4 regions of the Streptomyces sp. NPDC021020 genome follow, and region 2 is predicted to be linked to each of the others. Evidence: riboswitches for the same ligand, from Rfam matches in the RefSeq annotation. Region 2 holds a riboswitch; each other region holds the start of a gene.

Region 1 (4,668 bases), on a different contig from region 2:
CCGTACGGCGCCCCGGAGACCGACGGCCGGGGAGAGGCACCCGCACCTGCACGGCACCTACACGGCGCCGGCCCGGGCGGCGGCGCCGGGACCGACGCGGACGCCCGCAGCCCGCAGGAGCCATCCGCATCGGAGCAGCACCCGTACGGCAGCGGCCCGGACGGCGCCCCAGGGACCGACGGCCTGGGAGAGGCAGCCGCACCCGTACGGCGCCCGCACGGCAGCGGCCCGGGCGGCGGCGCCGGGACCGGCGGCCCGGGGGAGGCAGCCGCACCCGTACAGCGCCCGCACGGCAGCGGCCCGGACGGCGGCCCGCACGCCGCCTCGGGCAGCGCGCCCGGGAGTGCCCTGGCCCCGCGTGCCGCCGGGCCGGGCGGCAGGCCCGAGGGTGCCTTCCCCTCAGGCGGAGCCGAACAGCTCGCCGTCGCGCGGACGTTGCACGTGCGGGGGCTCGCGGACTTCCTGGAGGGGGACTTCCCCGGTGCGCACCGGCTGCTGACCGAGGGGGCGGCGCTGGCCGCCGAGGGGGATCCGCAGCGCGCGGCGCGGATGCTCGTGCAGGCCACGCACACCGCGTGGTATCTGGGCGGCGACGTGGTCACCGACACCCTCGCGCGGCTGGACGCGCTGGGGCTGCCGCCGGACGCGCCCGTGCTGCCCGTCGCCGCCTTCCTGGTCGCCGCACTGGGGCCGGGCTCGGCCGGGCGCGTACCGCCGGACCTCGGCGCGGCGGCGGCCGCGGCGCGGGCGGCGCACGGCGGGCGGGTCGATCCCGGGCATCTGGTGATGCTGTGCGGGGTGGGCCTGACGCTCGGCCAGGACGTGCAGGCGCACGAGCTGACCACGGTGCTCGCGGCGGAGGGCCGGGAGAGCGGCGGGGTCGGGCGCCTCACGACGGTGCTGTTCTTCCGGGCCGAGGCGGAGATCTTCGACGCGCGTTTCGACGACGCGGCGGCGACCGCCCGGGAGGCGCTGCGGATCGCGGCGGACACCGGGCAGCGGCAGTGGGTGAGCCAGCTCAGCAGCGCGCTCGCGTACGTCGCGGCGATGCGCGGCGACCAGGACGAGTGCCGCCGCCGGGTGGACGCGGCGCTCGCGGGCGGCTCGGGCACGGCGATGGCGCCGGGCGCCCCGTGGGCGTACTGGTCGCAGGGGCTGCTGGAGCTGGGCCGCGGCCGGGCGCAGGCGGCGCTGGAGCAGCTGGCGCTGCTCGGCGAGGAGTCGGTGCGGCACCACATATCGGCCACCCGCAGCGTGCCGGACCTGGTGGAGGCGGCGGTGCGGCTCGGGGTGCCGGAGCGCGCGGACGCGTCCTTCGCGCGGTTCGAGGAGTGGGCGGCGCGGTCCGGGCAGAGCTGGGCGGCGGCGCTGGTGGCGCGCTGCCGGGCGCTGCGCGCGCCGGAGGCGGACGCGGAGGCGTACTACCTCGCCGCGCTCGACGCGCACGACCCGCACCGGCGGGCGATGGAGTCGGCCCGCACCGGCCTGCTGTACGGGGAGTGGCTGCGCCGGGCGCGCCGCAAGAACGAGGCCCGGGTCAGGCTGCGCACCGCACTGGACGTCTTCGAGCGGCTCGGCGCGGCCCCGTGGGCGGAGCGGGCGCGCGGCGAGCTGGGCGCGGCGGGCGGGACACTGCCGGAGGCCGGCCGGGAGGCGGCGCCGGTGGACGCGGAGGCGGGGCTCACACCGCAGGAATCGCAGATCGTCCGGCTGGCGGCGGAGGGCCTGTCGAACAAGGACATCGCGGCCCGGCTGTTCCTGAGCCCGCGGACCGTCGGCTACCACCTGTACAAGGCGTACCCGAAGCTCGGTGTGGCCTCCCGGGGCGAGCTGGCCGGGCTGTTCGGGCAGGCGTGACACGGGGGGGGGGGAGACACGCGGGTGCCCGCCCGGTCGCGAGGACCGGACGGGCACCGGGGGTCGTGCCGCTCGGGCGGTGGCTCAGACGGTGACGCCGTGCGACGCCAGGTAGGCGACCGGGTCGATGTCGGAGCCGTAGTCCGGCGTGGTGCGCACCTCGAAGTGCAGGTGCGGGCCGGTGACGTTGCCGGTGGCGCCGGAGATGCCGATCTCCTGGCCCTCGGTGACGGTCTGGCCGACCGAGACCACCGGGCGCGTCAGGTGGCCGTACAGGGTGTACTTGCCGTCCGCGTGCTTGATGATCACGTCGTTGCCGTAGGCGCCGTCCGCGCCCGCGTGGACGACGGTGCCGGCGGCCACCGAGTGGACCGGGGTGCCGCTCCAGACGAGGAAGTCGACGCCGGTGTGGTGGCCGGAGGACCACATGCTGCCGCCGGTCTTGTAGCCGGTGCCGATGGCGGCGTCGCCGACCGGCTTGGTCCAGCCGGTGTCGGCCTTCTTCGCGGCGGCGGCGGGGGCGGCCGGAGCGGCCTTCTTCACCGGGGCGGCCTTCTTGGCGGGGGCCTTCGCGGCCGGTGCCTTCACCGCGGGCGCCTTCGCGGCGGGCGCGGCGGCCGGGGTGGTGTCCAGCGTGATGTGCAGGCCGGGGCGTATCAGCGACGGGTTGGCGCCGATGGCCTTCTTGTTGGCGTCGTAGAGCGCCTTCCAGCCGCCCTTGACGTGGTGCGTGGTGGCGATCTTCGCGAGCGTGTCGCCGCGGACCACGGTGTAGTCGTGCGCCGTGGCGGTCGCCGCGGCCGGGGCCTTGGCGGGCTCGGCGGCGGACGCGGACTGGGCGACGCCGACGAGCGGGATCGCCACGGCAGCGGCGCCCGTACCGGCCACGATGCAGACGCGGGTGAGGCGGTTGAGCGAGCGGGGCTTGCGGTGCTGACCCTGTGCGGGCATGGGGATTCCTCTCCTACGCCTGCGAGGTGAGCTGTCGGGTTCGGGCTGGAGATGCCCGGCCGCGGCCGCGGTGCGCGCTCCGGTCAGGTGCGCGGGTGTACGGCACGGCTTCACCCCGAGCCGGCCGGGAGACGTCCCGGACGGCGGCTTACCTTGGGTCCCCCGCTCCTGCCCTTTGCAGCTCGGATGGTGCTGCGCCCGGGCGGCGGCAGGATTCGGCGTTCCGCCCGGCGGCTGTCGCGGACGTCCGGCCCGCGGTAACGGCGAAGCTAAACGACCTCGCGAGCGCCGGGCAAGCAAACCCGGCATGCCGCCCCATTCCACCCTTACCGGCGGTCACAGCGCGCCACCCGTACGATCCGGTACGTACCCGCGCCCGTCACCGTCCGCGGACCGGCCGCGTACCCACCGCAACATTCGACCCGCGGCGGGAACAGCGGGTGCGCGGGCCGGGAGCGGACCGTGTTCGGCGGGTGACACCGGACACACGATTCGCCCGGCGTGATCCACATCACCGTGAAATGTCCGATATGCAGGCTTATGCAACTTTCGCACCTTTAGTCGCCGATGGGGGGTCAGAACGTCCCCGGCGCCCCGCCGATCCGCGCGTCCAGCGTCCTGCTGAGCCGGTAGGCGACCGGCCGGAAGCCGACCGCGGGCCAGTGGCCCGCCGCCAGCGGCGAGGAGGAGTGCCAGCGGGCCGACATGTAGCGGTGTCCGTTGTCGTACGCCCAGGCCAGCGCGGTGGCCAGCAGCACCCGGCTGATGCCCTCACCGCGCGCCGACGGCTCCACGTACGCCTCGGCCAGCTCGACGCACGACTCGGGTATCACCGGATCCGGAGCGGCGGGGACGATGACGACCATCGCGATCTCCTCGCCGCGCCGGGAGGCGATCCAGGCGCCGCAGCGCGGGTCGGCGAGCGCGTCGGCGTAGCGCAGCCGGTGCGCGGCGAGCGCGGCCTCGGGCTGCGGCTGGAAGACCGCGGTGCCGCGCTGCCGCCGGGAGGACTCGGCGGCCATCCGCCCTATCTGCGGCAGGTCGCCGGGCCCGGCACGCCGGATGCCCAGGCCCTCCACCCCGCGCGGCTGCCGGCCGCGGGCCTTGACCGCCATCAGCCCGTGCACCAGCTCGCGGCCGAAGCCGAGGTCTACCCAGGGCGCGGTGGCCACCTCGCCCGCGGGCACCTGCACGTAGTGCACCAGCCGCCGGTCGGCGACCAGCCGCTCGGCGATCCGGGCGTAGAGCGAGCGCAGCACCTCGGTCTCCCGCCCGCCGGGCAGCGCGTGGCCGCCGTACGGGACGAGCGCGGAGTGGGGGTGGGTGCGCAGGCCCGCGGGGTCGTCGGGGGCGAGCGTGACGGGCTGGGCGGCGAGGTAGCCGATCATGTTGCCGTCGCCGTCGAGCGCGCGGCAGGCCTCCAGGCCGGGCACCGTGTGCAGCCGGCCGAGCAGGTCCTCGCCGCGCACGGGTCCGTCGGCCAGCCAGGACCGCTGCGAGGGCGGGCGCCGGGCACGGGCGAACCAGCGGTCGTAACGCTGCACGGCCAGGGGTATGTGCTCGGGAGTCAGCGGCGCGGTGGCGACAGTCATGGTGGTCGTGGACGCTAGCGGGGCGCGACCGCCGAGGGCAAGGCGGAGCCTGGTCACGACGCTCATGCCGGCTCCCCGCCCGTCCACGCGGGATGCCGCGGGTCGTCGGCGCGCACGGTGACGTCGGCGGTCTCCTCCGGCAGCACCTCGTCGGCGTAGCGCGCGAAGGCGGGCAGCGTCCAGCGCGCCGCCTCCTCCGTACGGCGGGCGAGCGCGGCCGGCGACAGCCGCAGATGCACCGTCAGGTCCAATGGCAGGCCCTGCCCGA
Region 2 (4,668 bases):
CACTGGGCGGGGCCGCTGGAGTCGGTGCACGCCGCGTGCGAGCGCATCCTGGAGTGCGACCCGCGGGTCGTCGTGCCGGGGCACGGGCCGGTGATGACGCCCGCGGATGTGCGGCGCTACGCCGACTACCTGCTGGACCTGCGGGAGGTCATCCACCGCGGGCACACGGCGGGGCGCCCGCTGCCCGTCCTCGCCGCGGATCTGGTCGCGGCGGACCCCTACCCGCAGTGGGGGCTGGGCGAACGGATGGCGATCCTGGCGGCCGTCGAATACCGCGCCCTGGACGGTGCGACGGACCGGGCCGACCTCGTCGCCCTGGTCGGCCTCGCGGCCGGCTTCGCGGCGGGGGCGGACGCGCCGGACGGCAACGGGCCGGAGAAGGCGGAGGCCCCTCAAGGCGCGGCGGCGGACGGTACGGCGGCCGCGGGCGGCGCCGGGAGCTGACCTGCCGGCCGGGCGGGAGGGGGCCGGGGGCTGGAGATGCCGACGGCCCCGGCGTCGGGGGGGGTGAACGCCGGGGCCGCGGCGGCTCCTGGGGGCCTGCGAGCGGGCGCAGGGCCCTTGCCGTGACCGTACTCCTGCGGTGTTTCCTTCGCACGTCTGCGGTGTGCGTGTCCGGTGAATCCGCCGATACCGGGGACAGACCGTGTGCCCGACCCCCGATACCTGCAAGCCTATGCCTGTCGCCTAGCTTATGCGCAGATATCCGTACGTGCGTGCGTTTCGGCGTGGCGTTTCGCGCCGGATCTCAGACGGCGACGTCGTGGCCGTGCAGCCACGGCACCGGGTCGACCGGTGCGCCGCCGCCGGGGCGTACTTCCAGGTGCAGGTGCGGGCCCGGTACATTGCCGGTCGCACCGACCCGGCCGATCGTGTCGCCGGTGGTGACGCGGCCGTCCGTGGCGACCATCGTCGACAGGTGGCAATACCAGAGCTCGGTGCCGTCGTCGAGCCGCAGCACCACCCGGTAGCCGTACGAGCCCGCCCAGCCGGCCGAGGTGACCGTACCGGTGTGGACGGCGTGGACCGGGGTGCCGGTGGGGGCGGCGAAGTCCTGGCCGGTGTGCATGGCCCACATGTTGCCGGACTCGCCGAAGGCGTTGGTGAGCGTGTACGAGGCGACCGGCTTGACGTAGGAGGCGGCGAGCTGCGCCAGCCGCTCCGCCTCGGCCTGCGCGGCGGCCTCGGCGGCGGCCTTGGCCTTCGCCTCGGCCTCGGCCTTGGCGGCGGCGGCCTGCTCGCGCACCTTGCGGGCCGCGGCTTCCTTGGCCGCCTTCTCCGCGGCGATCCGCTCCGCGGCCTCGCGGGCGCGGCGCTCGGCGTCCGCGCGCTGCTGGGTGACCTGGGCGATGATGCGGCTGCACAGCGCCTCGCCGGGGTCGGCGGTCTCCGCGCCGGGCTCGGCGCACGGGGCGTCCTGGGCCTCGGTGGTGGGCGGGGCGGCGGGGGCCGCGGTCGCCGCCCGGGTGACGGCGGCGGGGTCGTACGACGGGGTGCCGACCGCGACGTCCGGCAACGGGACGGCGGGGGCCGCGGCGGGAGCTGCCGGCGCGACCGGCAGGTCAGGAGCCGCCACCGGCGCGGCGGCGGCGGGCGGTTCGGCCGCGGCGGCCACGCCGCCCGTGCCGACCGCGGCCATCGCCGCCATGCCGAGCACGGCCGATCCGACGCTGGCCGCGCTGCTCAGGCCGCCGGCCAGACCCGGGAGCCCGCCGCGCTGCCGGGGCAGGCGCGGCTGGCTGCGTGGGCCGTCGCCCGGGAGGCCGTCGGCGTCGGGCCGGGGGGAGCCGGCCGGCGCGGGGGCCTCGGGGGCGGGGACTGCGGCGGGTGCCGGGAGCGGGGCGGCGGAGCCGGGGAAGCCCTGGGAGCCGGGGGCTTGGGGGGCGGCGGGGGTGCCGGGTGCCGCGGGGAAATAGCCGGGGCCGTCGGGCGAGAAGCGCTCGCCGGGCTCTCCGAAGTGCCATTGCCCGGTCGGTTCTGCCACCGGGGTCGGAGCGTAGGCAGGCTGGTTGGACGCCACGGGGGCGCACTCCTTTCCTTCCTTCTCGCCTACCGGGTTAGCTGACGGGTTCGGAGCAGGAAGGTCTCCTACGGACGGCCTGACGGCCCCCCGATTCACCCCATTGGACCCCTTCCGTGGTGACGGAAGGGCGGGTCCCCGGTTCCCGCGGACGGGATTCGGCAAGCGCACGGTGCCGCCTGTCGGCGGCAGTGACGACCGCGCTGCGTTATCGAACGTTAATAGAGCCGGACGGGTTTTCCAAGCCGAATCGAAGAGTTGGGGGTGGGAAGCAATCGGGCAGGGTATCCGTAGAAGGGAGGAAGCGGACACGCGGCGTGGCCGGGCAGTGATGCGAGTGTTCGCCAGTTGTTACCGGAAGGGGGAGGGATGATCACGCGGGGTGAGGGGTCGGTGACCCTCGCGGCGGCGCGGGTGCGCCAGTGGTCTGAACCTGTGCCAATTCGCGAATCCCTTGGCACGCCAGGGGCGTGAGCCGCACGATGGGCAGGCCCGATGCTCTTGTCATGCACTCGTCCATGCCATGACTCCTCAGCACCATGCCGCCTCAGCACCATGACGCCTCTGGGAGCCCCCGATGCATCGCCCCAACCCTGCGGAACCCACCCGCCGTTCGCTGCTGCGCGGCGGACTCGGAATCGGCGCCGCCGCCACCGCGGGCCTGGCCGCCGACCTCTGGCCGGCCGCTTCCGCCCCGGCCGCCACCCCCGCCTCTGCCCGCGCCGCAGCCGCCGCGGTCGACTACCCGTCAGCCACCTGGGCGCCGGCCAGCACCGCCAACTACACGGCGTCCAACCGGCCCTCCAGCTACCCGATCCAGATGGTGGTCATCCACGTCACCCAGGAGACCTTCGCCGACACGATCTCCCTCTTCCAGGACCCGGCGCACGCGGCCGCCGCCCACTACGTGGTCCGGTCCGCCGACGGGGCGATCGACCAGTGCGTCCGCGAGCACGACATCGCCTGGCACGCGGGCAACTGGGACTACAACACCCGCAGCATCGGCATCGAGCACGAGGGCTGGGTCGACCAGCCGTCGTACTTCACGACCGCGATGTACCACTCCTCGGCAGCGCTGACGGCGGCGATCTGCGACAAGTACGGCATACCCAAGGACCGCGCCCACATCATCGGCCACGTCCAGGTGCCCGGCACCGACCACACCGACCCGGGCCCCAACTGGGACTGGGTGCGCTACATCCGGCTCGTCAACGGGGTCTGAGCCGGGCCGGGCCGCGCGGCAGCCGGGCCCCGACCGCCCGCCGCAGGCGCCGACCGGCCGGTACGGGGCCCGGCGCCCGCTACGGAGCGGACCGGTCGGTGGCGCCGCCGCGCGGGAAGGGCTCGTCGAGGGGGAAGAGGACGCTCAGCCGCGGCAGCCGCCGGGCCGCTTCCTCCTCGTCGAGGGCCGACCAGCGGCGCCCGGAGGGGTCGGGGCTGTCCGCCGGTACGGGCGGGGCGCCGGTCCCCCGGCCGCCGCAGCCGGCACCGTAGGGAGCGGGCCAGTGGCGGCGGGCGCCGCGGGCGCCGCGGACGGCGGCGTAGAAGGCGTCGCCGAAGTCCTCGCAGGGTCCGGTGACCAGCTCGTACGCGGCCAGGCCGACCGTGTCGAGGGCGGGCCACGCGGGCCGGTCGGCGGCGGGCCAGGCGGCGCGGGGGCGACCGGACAGCCGCAGCACCTCGGGGGCGTAGGCCAGGACGTCCGGGTCGTTCACCGCGGCCTCGAAGACCGCGCGGCCGAGGCCCATCATCCAGTGCTGGAAGGAGCGGAAGGTGTCGTCGGAACACCAGCCACCGAAGATCCGGTCGGCGGCGGCCCACAGATCCCAGGTGAGGGCCAGGTCGGTCAGCTCGTCGAGCCAGGCCTGGAAGGCCACGATCTCGTCACCGGTGCGCCGCGCGAGGCTGTCGCGCAGTCCGGCGTCACGCTTGTCACTGCCCAAGCCGTGCCGCCGGGAGTCCTCCAGGAGGGCCCAGAAGGAGTCGGTGTTCATGGGGACTGACTATGCCAGGGGCTTCTGACGACTCCAATTCGCTTGTCGGGAACGGAAGTTGAGCCCGCACGCTGGACGGGCGGCTGTGACCTGCGGGCCGCGCGGGATTCCGGATCCCGGGCAGCCACGGGCGCTCCCGCGGCTCGCGCCGCCCTGCGGCCCGGCAGCGCCAGGCCCCGCGCCGGGCAGCGCGTCGCCGTCGCCCGCGCCCCGCCCCGCACCCCGTGACCGTACGGGCGGACCGTCGTCCACAGGCTGTGGACGGACGGGTCGCGACCTGGTCGGCGGCGCTGGTGCCGCCGGTACGGGGCCGGGGCGGGACGGAGGGTCAGGCTCTCCAGAGCCAGGCGAAGACGGCGGCGCACGTGCCCATGGTGACCAGGATGGCGATCAACCGGACCGTCAGTTCCGGCGACTCAATGGCACGCTGCACCGTTCGCCACAAGCCATTCGTAATCATGGCTCACCTCCTGCTACGGCAGGTGTCCCGCGCTGTAGTGGCAGGTCACCCGCCTTACTCACAACGGTGATGCCCCACCAGCCCCAGCGCCCACGCCACCCCGCGCGATTCACCCGACTGGCGGAACGTGATCCACCGTTCGGCGGTACGCTCCGACCGCCCCGACCACGCGCCGGCGCCCGCAGCGCCCGCCG
Region 3 (4,668 bases), on a different contig from region 2:
TGCGCGTTGGTGCGGTAGAAGACGGCGACGTCGCCGGGGCGGGCGTCGCCGGCGTCGGTGAGGCGGTCTATCTCGTCGGCGACGAACTGCGCTTCGTCGTGCTCCTGGTCGGCGGTGTAGCCGGTGATGACGGGGCCGTCGCCGGCCTCCGTCCACAGGTTCTTGGCGCGGCGGCCGGCGTTGCGCTCGATGACGGCGTTCGCGGCCGACAGGATCGTCTGGGTGGAACGGTAGTTCTGCTCCAGCAGGATCGTGCGGGCCTGCGGGTAGTCCTCCTCGAACTGGAGGATGTTGCGGATCGTCGCGCCGCGGAAGGCGTAGATCGACTGGTCCGCGTCACCGACGACGCACAGCTCCCCCGCCTCCTCGCCCGTCCCGACCAGCTCGCGCACCAGCGTGTACTGCGCGTGGTTGGTGTCCTGGTACTCGTCGACGAGGACGTGCCGGAAGCGCCGCCGGTAGTGGTCGGCGACGTCGGGGAATGCCTGGAGCAGGTTGACCGTCGTCATGATGATGTCGTCGAAGTCGAGCGCGTTGGCCTCGCGCAGCCGCGCCTGGTAGAGCGCGTACGCCTCCGCGAGCTTCTTCTCAAAACCGTTCTCGGCCTGCCCGGCGAAGGTCTCCTCGTCGACCAGTTCGTTCTTGAGGTTCGAGATCTTCGCGCTGAAGGACTTCGGCGGGAATTGCTTCGGGTCCAGGTCCAGGTCGCGGCAGACGAGGGCCATCAGGCGCTTGGAGTCGGCCGCGTCGTAGATGGAGAAGGACGACGTGAAGCCGAGCACCTTGGACTCGCGGCGCAGGATGCGCACGCACGCGCTGTGGAAGGTGGACACCCACATCGCCTTGGCGCGCGGGCCGACCAGCTCCTCCACCCGCTCCTTCATCTCGCCCGCGGCCTTGTTGGTGAAGGTGATCGCGAGGATCTCGCCGGGGTGGACGTGCCGCGCGGCGAGCAGGTGGGCGATGCGGTGGGTGAGCACCCGGGTCTTGCCGGAGCCCGCGCCGGCGACGATGAGCAGCGGCCCGCCGGCGTGCTCGACGGCGGCGCGCTGCTGCTCGTTGAGCCCTTCGAGGAGTTGCGCGGGGTCGGTGGCGGGGCGCGGGGCGCCGTTGCGGTAGTACGCGTCGCGCTCGCCGGCCGGGGCGCCGCCGCCGGATTCCAGGTCCTCCGGGGGCGGCGGGGCGTCCGGGTCGGCGGGCTCGGGGGCCACGTGCAGACCGGACTGGAGGCCGGCGAGGAAGTCGTCGTCAAAGAGGCTGCTCATCGCCTCCCGAGTCTAGAGGCCCGTACTGACAGCGACGTCCGGTTCGGCCCCTTTCCCCGTAGCGCGCGAATCACACTCGGTGAGAATCAGAATTGATTACGAAAAGGTATCGGGGCCAACCGGACACCGGCCTTCCCCTCGCTGCGGCACTTGGTTACGGTGCCGCACCAGGCAGCGTCCGAAAGGAGTCCGTCGGGCATGGCGACACACCGCAAGTCCCGCACCGCGATACTCAGCAGCCCGGGGCCGCGTACGGCCGTGGGGCTGACGACCGCCGCGCTGGCCACGATGACCATCTTCGCGGAGGCGGCGAGCGCCGCGCCCGAGGCCCCGTCGCCGCAGCCCTCGATCGCCGAGGTGAAGGCGAAGGTGGACGCCCTCCAGCACGACGCGGAGGTGGCCACCGAGAACTACAACGGGATCAAGGAAGCCACCAGCCAGCAGAACACCAAGGTCAACACGCTGCTGACGCAGGCCGCCCAGAAGACGCAGACGCTGAACGAGTCCCGCCGGCAGCTGGGCATCTACGCCGCCGCGCAGTACCGCAGCGGCGGCGACGACTCCACCGCCACCTACCTGCTCGCCGCCAGCCCGCAGGACCTGCTGGACCAGCGGCACCTGACCGACCTGTTCGGCAAGCGGCAGAAGGCCGCCGTCGAGGACTTCCGGGTGCAGCAGGCCGACGCGACCCAGAAGCGCATCCAGGCCGCGCAGGCCCTCCAGACGCTCACCGCGAAGCAGGCGCAGCTCAAGACCGCCAAGGCCGATGTCGCGAAGAAGCTGGGCGCCGCGCAGCAGCTCCTCAACAGCCTGACCGCGCAGGAGAAGGCGCGGCTCGCGGCCCTGGAGAAGAAGCAGGAGGAGGAGGCGGCGCGCAAGGCCGCCGCGATCGCGAAGCAGGAGCAGGCGAAGAAGGACGCGGCGGCCAAGCAGGCCCAGCAGGCCGGCTCCACCACCTCGACCTCCTCCGCCGCGAACAGCTCGCTCGCCGACAAGGCCATCGCGTTCGCCCGCGCCCAGATCGGCGAGCCGTACGTGTGGGGCGCGACCGGCCCCGGCTCGTGGGACTGCTCGGGCCTGACGCAGGCGGCGTACAAGGCGGCGGGCGTGACGCTGCCGCGTACCACCGGCGAGCAGGTCAACGTCGGCACCCGGGTGTCGCAGTCCGACATGGAGCCGGGCGACCTGGTCTTCTTCTACAGCGACCACAGCCACGTCGGCATCTACATCGGCGGCGGGAACATGATCCACGCGCCGCACACCGGCACCGTCGTGAAGATCGCGCCGATCACCGAGATGCCCATCTACGGCGTGGTCCGCCCGTACTGACCGACGTCGGGGAACGTTGACCGGCGTCATGGCGCACGGTCACGAACCGTAAGATCACAAAGCGATTTCGGTCACGTTCCGATCCAAACTTCCCAGACCCGGGAGAGTTTGGCTACGGTAGCCCGCTAGGCGATACGTTCTCCGCCGGTGACCGCACCGGCAGCGTCTCACCTCCGCTCAATCCGGCCCAGGCCGGAACCGGGGACCCACCAAGCACAGTTGGGGTGAATCGGACACGGTGCCGCGAGGCGCCGGACCGTAGGGCCAACCTTCCCGGCCCGAACCCGTCAGCTAACCCGGTCGGCGGTTCACGGAAGGAGTCGCCTTCGTGGCGTCGCACCGCAAGCCGCGTCAGAGCCTGCTGGCCGTCACCGCCCCGCGCGCGGCGGTCGGGGTCACGGCCGCGGCTCTTGCCTCCGTCACCCTGCTCAGCGAGAGCGCCAGTGCCACGCCCGCCAAACCGAAGCCCACCATCGCCGAGGTCAAGCAGCAGATCGACACCCTCAACGAGCAGGCCGAGGTGGCGACGGAGGCCTACAACCAGGCGGTGGAGAACACCAAGACGCAGCGCGACAAGACCAACACGCTGCTGGGCGAGGTCGCCCGGAAGACCGAGCAGATGAACGCCACCCGGCAGCTGCTGGGCCAGTTCGCGAGCGCGCAGTACCGCGACGGCGGCATCGACCCGACCGTCCAGCTGCTGCTGTCCAGCGACCCGACCGCCTTCCTGGAGCAGTCGCACACGCTCAACCAGCTGTCGGCGAGCCAGACCGCGGCGCTGAAGAACTTCCAGATCCAGCAGGAGCAGGCCTCCATCAAGCGGGCGCAGGCCACCGCGAGCCTCGCCCAGCTCACCACCGCGCAGCAGCAGCTCGCGACGCAGAAGAAGACGATGGAGACCAAGCTCGCCGCGGCGCAGAAGCTGCTCAACAGCCTCACCGCCCAGCAGCGCGCCCAGGTCGCGAACATCCACAAGGGCTCGTCGTCCAAGAGCGACTACACCTACTCCGGCCCCGCGAGCGGCCGTGCCGCCGCCGCGATCCAGTTCGCCCTCGCGCAGCGCGGCAAGCCGTACGTGCGCGGCGCGACCGGCCCCGGCTCGTACGACTGCTCCGGGCTCACCCAGGCCGCCTTCCGCGCGGCGGGCGTGACCCTCGGGCGCACCACTCAGGACCAGATCCACGACGGGGTGGCCGTCTCGAAGGCCGATCTGCGGCCCGGCGACCTGGTCTTCTTCTACTCCGGCAACTCGCATGTCGGCATCTACCTCGGCAACGGCCAGATCGTGCACGCCCCGCACACCGGCGCGGTCGTCGAGGTCGCCCCGATGAGCTGGATGCCCTTCTCCCAGGCGCGCCGGGTCGCCTGACCCCGGCGCCCGCGCGGCCTCTCCTCCGCAGCCTGACCGCGCCCCTGCCCGTACGTCGGTCGTACGGATCCGGGGCATCCGGTCAGGCTGCGGGCATATGCGGGCGGGTCACCCGTCGAACGGCGGTCGAAAGCGCGCAGAGGTGACCGGATGAGGCCAATCCCGGTCAACGCGCCCCTTTCCCGCCCCCGGCGGGTCTAGCGTCGCTCCTCAGGTGGCCGACACCCCACTGCCGTCCCGGCTCGTGGACGGCACTCGGCCACCCCCGCCGAAGGCCCGGCGGCGCCCTGACCCCCCGTGCAGGCGCCGCCGGGCCGTTCCCTGGAAGGAGTGACGGCCGCGATGGCCTCACACAGTCCCGCCGGCAGTCCCACCGGCCCCGCCGCGCACCGCAGGCGCCCTCCTTTAGCCGGCGGTCCCTCCGCGGCCACCAAACGGGTCGGTGTCACCCTGGCCCTCGCCTCGGCCGCCTCCGTGACCCTGCTCGGCGAGGCCGCGCACGCCGAGCCACAGCTCACCCCCGACCAGGTACGCGCCCAGGTCGCGACGCTCTACCAGCAGGCGGAGCAGGCCACGCAGGAGTACGACGGCGCCACGGAGCAGGCCGACCGGGCGAACTCCGCGGTCACCGCCCTCCAGGACGAGCTGGCCCGCAAGACCGCCGCCCTCAACACCACGCGGGACGCGCTCGGCAGCCTCGCCGCC
Region 4 (4,668 bases), on a different contig from region 2:
CACCGGGCCGGGCGCCCTCATCGTCTCCGACGCGGCCAACCACGCCTCCCTCATCGACGGCTGCCGGCTGTCCCGGGCGGCCACCGAGGTCGTCCCGCACGCCGACCCCGCCGCCGTGCGCAAGGCGCTCGCCGCGCACGCCGGGCGGGCCGTCGTCGTCAGCGACACCGTCTTCTCGGTGGACGGCGACGCGGCGCCGCTGGGCGCGCTCGCCGCCGCGGCGCGTGCGCACGGGGCCGCGCTGCTGCTGGACGACGCGCACGGGCTCGGCGTCCTCGGGCCCGGCGGGCGCGGGGCCGCGCACGCGGCGGGCCTTGCGGGCGCGCCCGACGTGGTGTGCACCGCGACACTGTCCAAGGCGCTGGGGGCGCAGGGCGGAGTGGTGCTGGGCCCCGCCGCCGTCATCGACCACCTGGTCAACACCGCGCGGACGTTCATCTTCGACACCGGGCTGGCGCCGGCCGCGGCCGGCGCCGCCCTCGCCGCGCTGCGGCTGCTGCGGCGCGAGCCCGCGCGGGCGGGCCGCGCGCTGGGCGCGGCCCGCGACTTCCACCGCCGCCTCACCGCCGCGGGGCTGGATGCGACGGCGCCGGACGCGTGCGTCGTCTCGGTCCGGGCGCCCTCGCCCGCGGCGGCGGTGGAGTGGGCCGCCGCGTGCCGCGCCGCGGGGCTCGCGGTGGGCTGCTTCCGCCCGCCGTCCGTCCCCGACGGCGTCTCCCGACTGCGGGTGACGGCCAACGCGGCGCTGTCCCCGGCCGGGATCGCGGCGGCGGCCGCCACGATCGTCGCGACCGCGCCGGCCGGGGCGATCCGTACCTGACGGGACCTGCCCGCCTCCGGGGTCTAACCGGCCTTGAGCGCCTCCGCGTTGACGGCCGCCACGAACGAGGTCCACGCACCCGGTGCGAACAGCAGGGCCGGCCCGGCGGTGTCCTTGGAGTCGCGGACCGCGACAGGGCCGGAGGGCAGACGGGCCGTCTCGACGCAGTTGTTCGCCGCCGTGCTGTGGCTGCTGCGCCGCCAGGCGACGTCCAGCGCCAGGCTGGACGGAACGTGGGCGTGCGGCTCGCGGGCCGCCGGGATTCGCGCAGTCATGCTGTCGGTGCCTCCTTAGTGCGCCGCTGCAACCGCGAGAACTCCGCCCCGATTTCCGTGATCATCGCAGCCGATTCCGCACAGGGGAGCGCGCGATCACACAATCGGGCGAACGCGGCGGTGTAAGCGGCGATGTCTTCTTTCCGATCGACACAGAGACTACCGGTCAGATGGTCGAGAACAACCACATCCAGATCTGCAATGCGCGGAAAGGAGAAGATGACGAAAGACCCCGTCACCCCTATGTGCCCGCCCGCGGCAAATGGCAGCACCTGCAGGGAAACCTGCGGGAGTTCGGCCGCGCGTGCGAGCCACCGCAGCTGACCTGCCATCACCTCCGGCCCGCCGACACCGCGGCGCAGCACCGCCTCGTCGAGCACCGCGTTCAGCTCCAGCGGCGGGTTCTGCTCCAGCAGGACAGCCTGCCGTGCGATGCGCACCTCGGCCAGCGCGGCCACCTCGCGCGGGGCGAGCTGCGGCAGTACGTCGCGGGTGAGCGCACGGGCGTACCCGGGAGTCTGGAGCAGGCCCGGCACCACCGTGGTCTCCAGCGACCTGGCCCGGGTGGCGCCCGTCTCCAGGCTGATGAAGTCGCGGTATTCGACCGGCAGGACCTCGCGGAAGTCGTGCCACCAGCCGCGCTGGTGGCCGTGTCCGGCAAGGGTGTGCAGCAGGTCGCGAACATCGCGGTCACGTACGGAGTAGGCGTCGAGCAGCAGGTTGACGTCCTCGGCGCGGACGCTGCTGTGGCCGGTCTCGATACGGCTCACCTTCGACTGGTGCCACCCCACCCGCTGGGCCGCCTCGCCGCTGGTGAACCCCGCGAGATCGCGCAACCGGCGCAGTTCCGCGCCGAGTCGGCGCCGGCGTACGGCGGGCTCTCGTTCCATGTCCTCTCGCCCTCCTCGCTGCGACGCAATCCGGCGGCCGGTTGCGTTCTGTCCTCTTCTCCCCGATACGCCAGTCTGCCGACCATGTGCGTTCTCCCGCGGCAGAGTTCACCGATTTGAGCGACAGATATATGCAGACCGCTGTGCGGCGCCCGCATTGGCGGCACGATGAGTGCATTCTGGCGCGAACCCGGCGTATGCGAGGGCGGCCCAATTCCGGCCCCGCAGCCGGGGCGTTCGCATCGGAGCCAGGTCACGGCGGGAAAGGGAAGCGTCGCCATGGCAGATCTTCAGGAAGCGTCCGTCACCCTGCCGAGCGAACCCGCCTCGGTGACGGCGGCCAGGCGGTACGTCTGCGCGCTGCTCGCCGACTGGGGACTGCCCGCGGGCGCCCCGGCCGTCGACACCGTGCGCCTGATCGTGTCCGAACTGGCCACCAACGCGGTGCTGCACACCTCGGGCCTGTCGCCGACCTTCACCGTCGACGTACGCCTGGAGCGGTCCGAGCAGCTGCACATCGGTGTCACCGACAGCCACCCGCGCTGGCCGCGCCAGGCCGCGGTGTGCCCGCAGCAGCAGGACAACGGCCGCGGGCTGGTCATCATCCGCCATCTGACCGCCGAGTCCGGCGGCAGCCTGCGGGTCACCCCGACCGGCGACGGCGGCAAGACCGTCTGGATCGTGCTGCCCTGGGCCGTCCCGGTGGGCTGAGCGCGGGCCGCGCGGCGGTCAGACCCGCCCGTACCAGACGGTGCGCGTCCAGATGTGCTCCAGGCGCACCCGGGCGCCGGTCTTCGGGGCGTGCCAGATCTTGCCGCCGCCCGCGTAGATGCCGACGTGGTAGACGGAGGACGCGGACGGTCCGCTGTGGAAGAAGACCAGGTCGCCGACGTGCCGGCCGGACGCGGAGATGTGGCGGGTGTTGCGGTACTGGGCGGCGGCGGTGCGCGGCAGCCGCTTGCCGGCCTTGCTGAAGGAGTAGAGGGTCAGGCCCGAGCAGTCGAAGCGCGAGGGCCCGGTGGCGCCCCACTGGTAGAGGGAGCCCTCCTTGGACGCCGCCACCCCGAGGGCCCGGACGCCCGTGGTGGCCGCCTCGGCCTGCTGGACGGCGCCGGGCAGCAGGGACGGTACGGCGACTGCGGCGGCGGTGAGCACGGACGCGGCCCCGAGACGGGTCAGCCGTGCGGAAGCGGAAACTGCGACAGGCGCGGTCATGCGCAACCCTTCGTCGTCGGCCTGCGAAGGATGACCTGTCGGGTTCGGGCAGGCGAAGATGCCCGGCCGCGTGCTGCGGCTTCACCCCAAGGGGCGGCCCGGGAGTACCGGGTCCGGCCCCGTCGTGCGTGGGTCCTCCGCTCCCGCCGTTGCACTCGTGTCGACCTGGCATCCGCACGCCGGCGGGACTCGGCGTCCGTGCGGACCGCCCCGCCACGGCGGCGGGGGCTTGTCGTCACCACGGATCGTGACGCACACGGCACGCCGGTACCCGGCGGGAAACGCCCGGTGTGACCCTCGTCACGCTTGGTCCGACCGGGTGGCGGCGCTGCTCCCTTCCGGTGAGCGGCGCGCCCCGGCACACCGCTGTGACCTGCGCTGTCGACCCACCGCCCGGACCGGCCCGCGCAACCGGGGCGGTCGCCCGCCGGCCCCGCGCCGCTGGGCCGACGGGATGAGGGAGGGTTCGGCCGACAAGGGGAGGCCGCGCCGCAGCGTGACGGCGCGGGCGGCCGTCACGGCGCGGGCGGCTCCGGTGCGGGCGCCACCACCGCGAGCGAGGACCGGCGCTCGCCGTCCAGCACCCGCAGCGCCCGCCCCAGCGTGGCGTGGTGGAGCTGCGTCTCGCCGCGCAGGTGCATCACCGTCAGCGCCTCGCGCAGCGCAAGCGCCCGCCCGACGAGCGCCTGCGCGGCACGCAGCGCCCCGTACGTGTCGGTGCCGCGCGACGGGTTGACGCGGCCGAGCAGGTCGACGACCTCCAGGTAGCAGTCGATCAGCTCGCCCTCGGAGCGGGTGAGCGCCGGCAGCGGCGGCGGTTCCGGGCGCACCGGCCTCACCGCGCGCCGGTGGCCGGGCCGTTGGTCTTGCGGCTGTTGGTGAGCCGGTCCGCCAGGCCGTAGTCGACGGCGGACGCGGCGTCGAAGACCTTGTCGCGCTCGATGTCCGCCCGGATCCGCTCCGGCTCCTGCCCGGTGTGGCGCACCAGCAGCGCCTCCAGCTTGTCGCGGGTGCGCAGCAGTTCGTTGGCCTGGATCTCCAGGTCCGACACGTCGCCCTGCACCACGTCGCCCATCGACGGCTGGTGGATCAGGATCCGGGCGTACGGGGTGATCATCCGCTTGCCCGGCGCCCCGGCCGCCAGCAGCACCGCCGCGGCCGACGCCGCCTGCCCGATGCAGACGGTCGCGACGTCGCACGTCACGTACTGCATCGTGTCGTAGATCGCGGTCATCGCGGAGAAGGACCCGCCCGGCGAGTTGATGTAGAGGTGGATGTCCTGGTCGGGGCTCGCGCTCTCCAGATGGATCAGCTGGGCCATCACGTCGTTGGCCGACGTGTCGTCGACCGGGGTGCCCAGGAAGACGATCCGCTCCTGGAGCAGCTTGGAGTACGGGTCCGTGGTGCGGGTGCCGCTGCTGCTGCGCTCGGTGAACTCCGGGAGCACGTAGCGGGCGGTGGGTCGGAT

The links. A riboswitch is a leader RNA that binds a small molecule or an ion and turns the genes downstream of it on or off. The one in region 2 is predicted to bind cyclic di-AMP.
Region 1: it holds a riboswitch for cyclic di-AMP, as region 2 does, so the genes downstream of both, ACH4SL_RS25875 (peptidoglycan DD-metalloendopeptidase family protein) here and ACH4SL_RS01605 (M23 family metallopeptidase) in region 2, are expected to answer to the same signal.
Region 3: it holds a riboswitch for cyclic di-AMP, as region 2 does, so the genes downstream of both, ACH4SL_RS16980 (NlpC/P60 family protein) here and ACH4SL_RS01605 (M23 family metallopeptidase) in region 2, are expected to answer to the same signal.
Region 4: it holds a riboswitch for cyclic di-AMP, as region 2 does, so the genes downstream of both, ACH4SL_RS28230 (C40 family peptidase) here and ACH4SL_RS01605 (M23 family metallopeptidase) in region 2, are expected to answer to the same signal.

The regions. Positions count from the first base shown of each region.
Region 1 covers NZ_JBIRQQ010000008.1:475,868-480,535, reverse strand. Annotated here, with positions in the region: gene ACH4SL_RS25880 (AAA family ATPase) at 1-1,857, shown strand, start outside; gene ACH4SL_RS25875 (peptidoglycan DD-metalloendopeptidase family protein) at 1,942-2,808, opposite strand; cyclic di-AMP (ydaO/yuaA leader) riboswitch at 2,812-3,001, opposite strand; gene ACH4SL_RS25870 (GNAT family N-acetyltransferase) at 3,384-4,400, opposite strand; gene ACH4SL_RS25865 (uridine kinase) at 4,463-4,668, opposite strand, start outside.
Region 2 covers NZ_JBIRQQ010000001.1:353,387-358,054, reverse strand. Annotated here, with positions in the region: gene ACH4SL_RS01610 (MBL fold metallo-hydrolase) at 1-444, shown strand, start outside; gene ACH4SL_RS01605 (M23 family metallopeptidase) at 749-1,984, opposite strand; cyclic di-AMP (ydaO/yuaA leader) riboswitch at 2,032-2,194, opposite strand; gene ACH4SL_RS01600 (N-acetylmuramoyl-L-alanine amidase) at 2,598-3,242, shown strand; gene ACH4SL_RS01595 (DUF4240 domain-containing protein) at 3,322-4,014, opposite strand.
Region 3 covers NZ_JBIRQQ010000005.1:387,754-392,421, reverse strand. Annotated here, with positions in the region: gene pcrA (DNA helicase PcrA) at 1-1,265, opposite strand, end outside; gene ACH4SL_RS16985 (NlpC/P60 family protein) at 1,464-2,594, shown strand; cyclic di-AMP (ydaO/yuaA leader) riboswitch at 2,759-2,916, shown strand; gene ACH4SL_RS16980 (NlpC/P60 family protein) at 2,923-3,963, shown strand; gene ACH4SL_RS16975 (NlpC/P60 family protein) at 4,306-4,668, shown strand, end outside.
Region 4 covers NZ_JBIRQQ010000010.1:78,342-83,009, reverse strand. Annotated here, with positions in the region: gene ACH4SL_RS28250 (aminotransferase class I/II-fold pyridoxal phosphate-dependent enzyme) at 1-820, shown strand, start outside; gene ACH4SL_RS28245 (DUF397 domain-containing protein) at 844-1,095, opposite strand; gene ACH4SL_RS28240 (helix-turn-helix domain-containing protein) at 1,092-1,985, opposite strand; gene ACH4SL_RS28235 (ATP-binding protein) at 2,265-2,696, shown strand; gene ACH4SL_RS28230 (C40 family peptidase) at 2,715-3,200, opposite strand; cyclic di-AMP (ydaO/yuaA leader) riboswitch at 3,204-3,376, opposite strand; gene ACH4SL_RS28225 (hypothetical protein) at 3,716-4,030, opposite strand; gene ACH4SL_RS28220 (ATP-dependent Clp protease proteolytic subunit) at 4,036-4,668, opposite strand, start outside.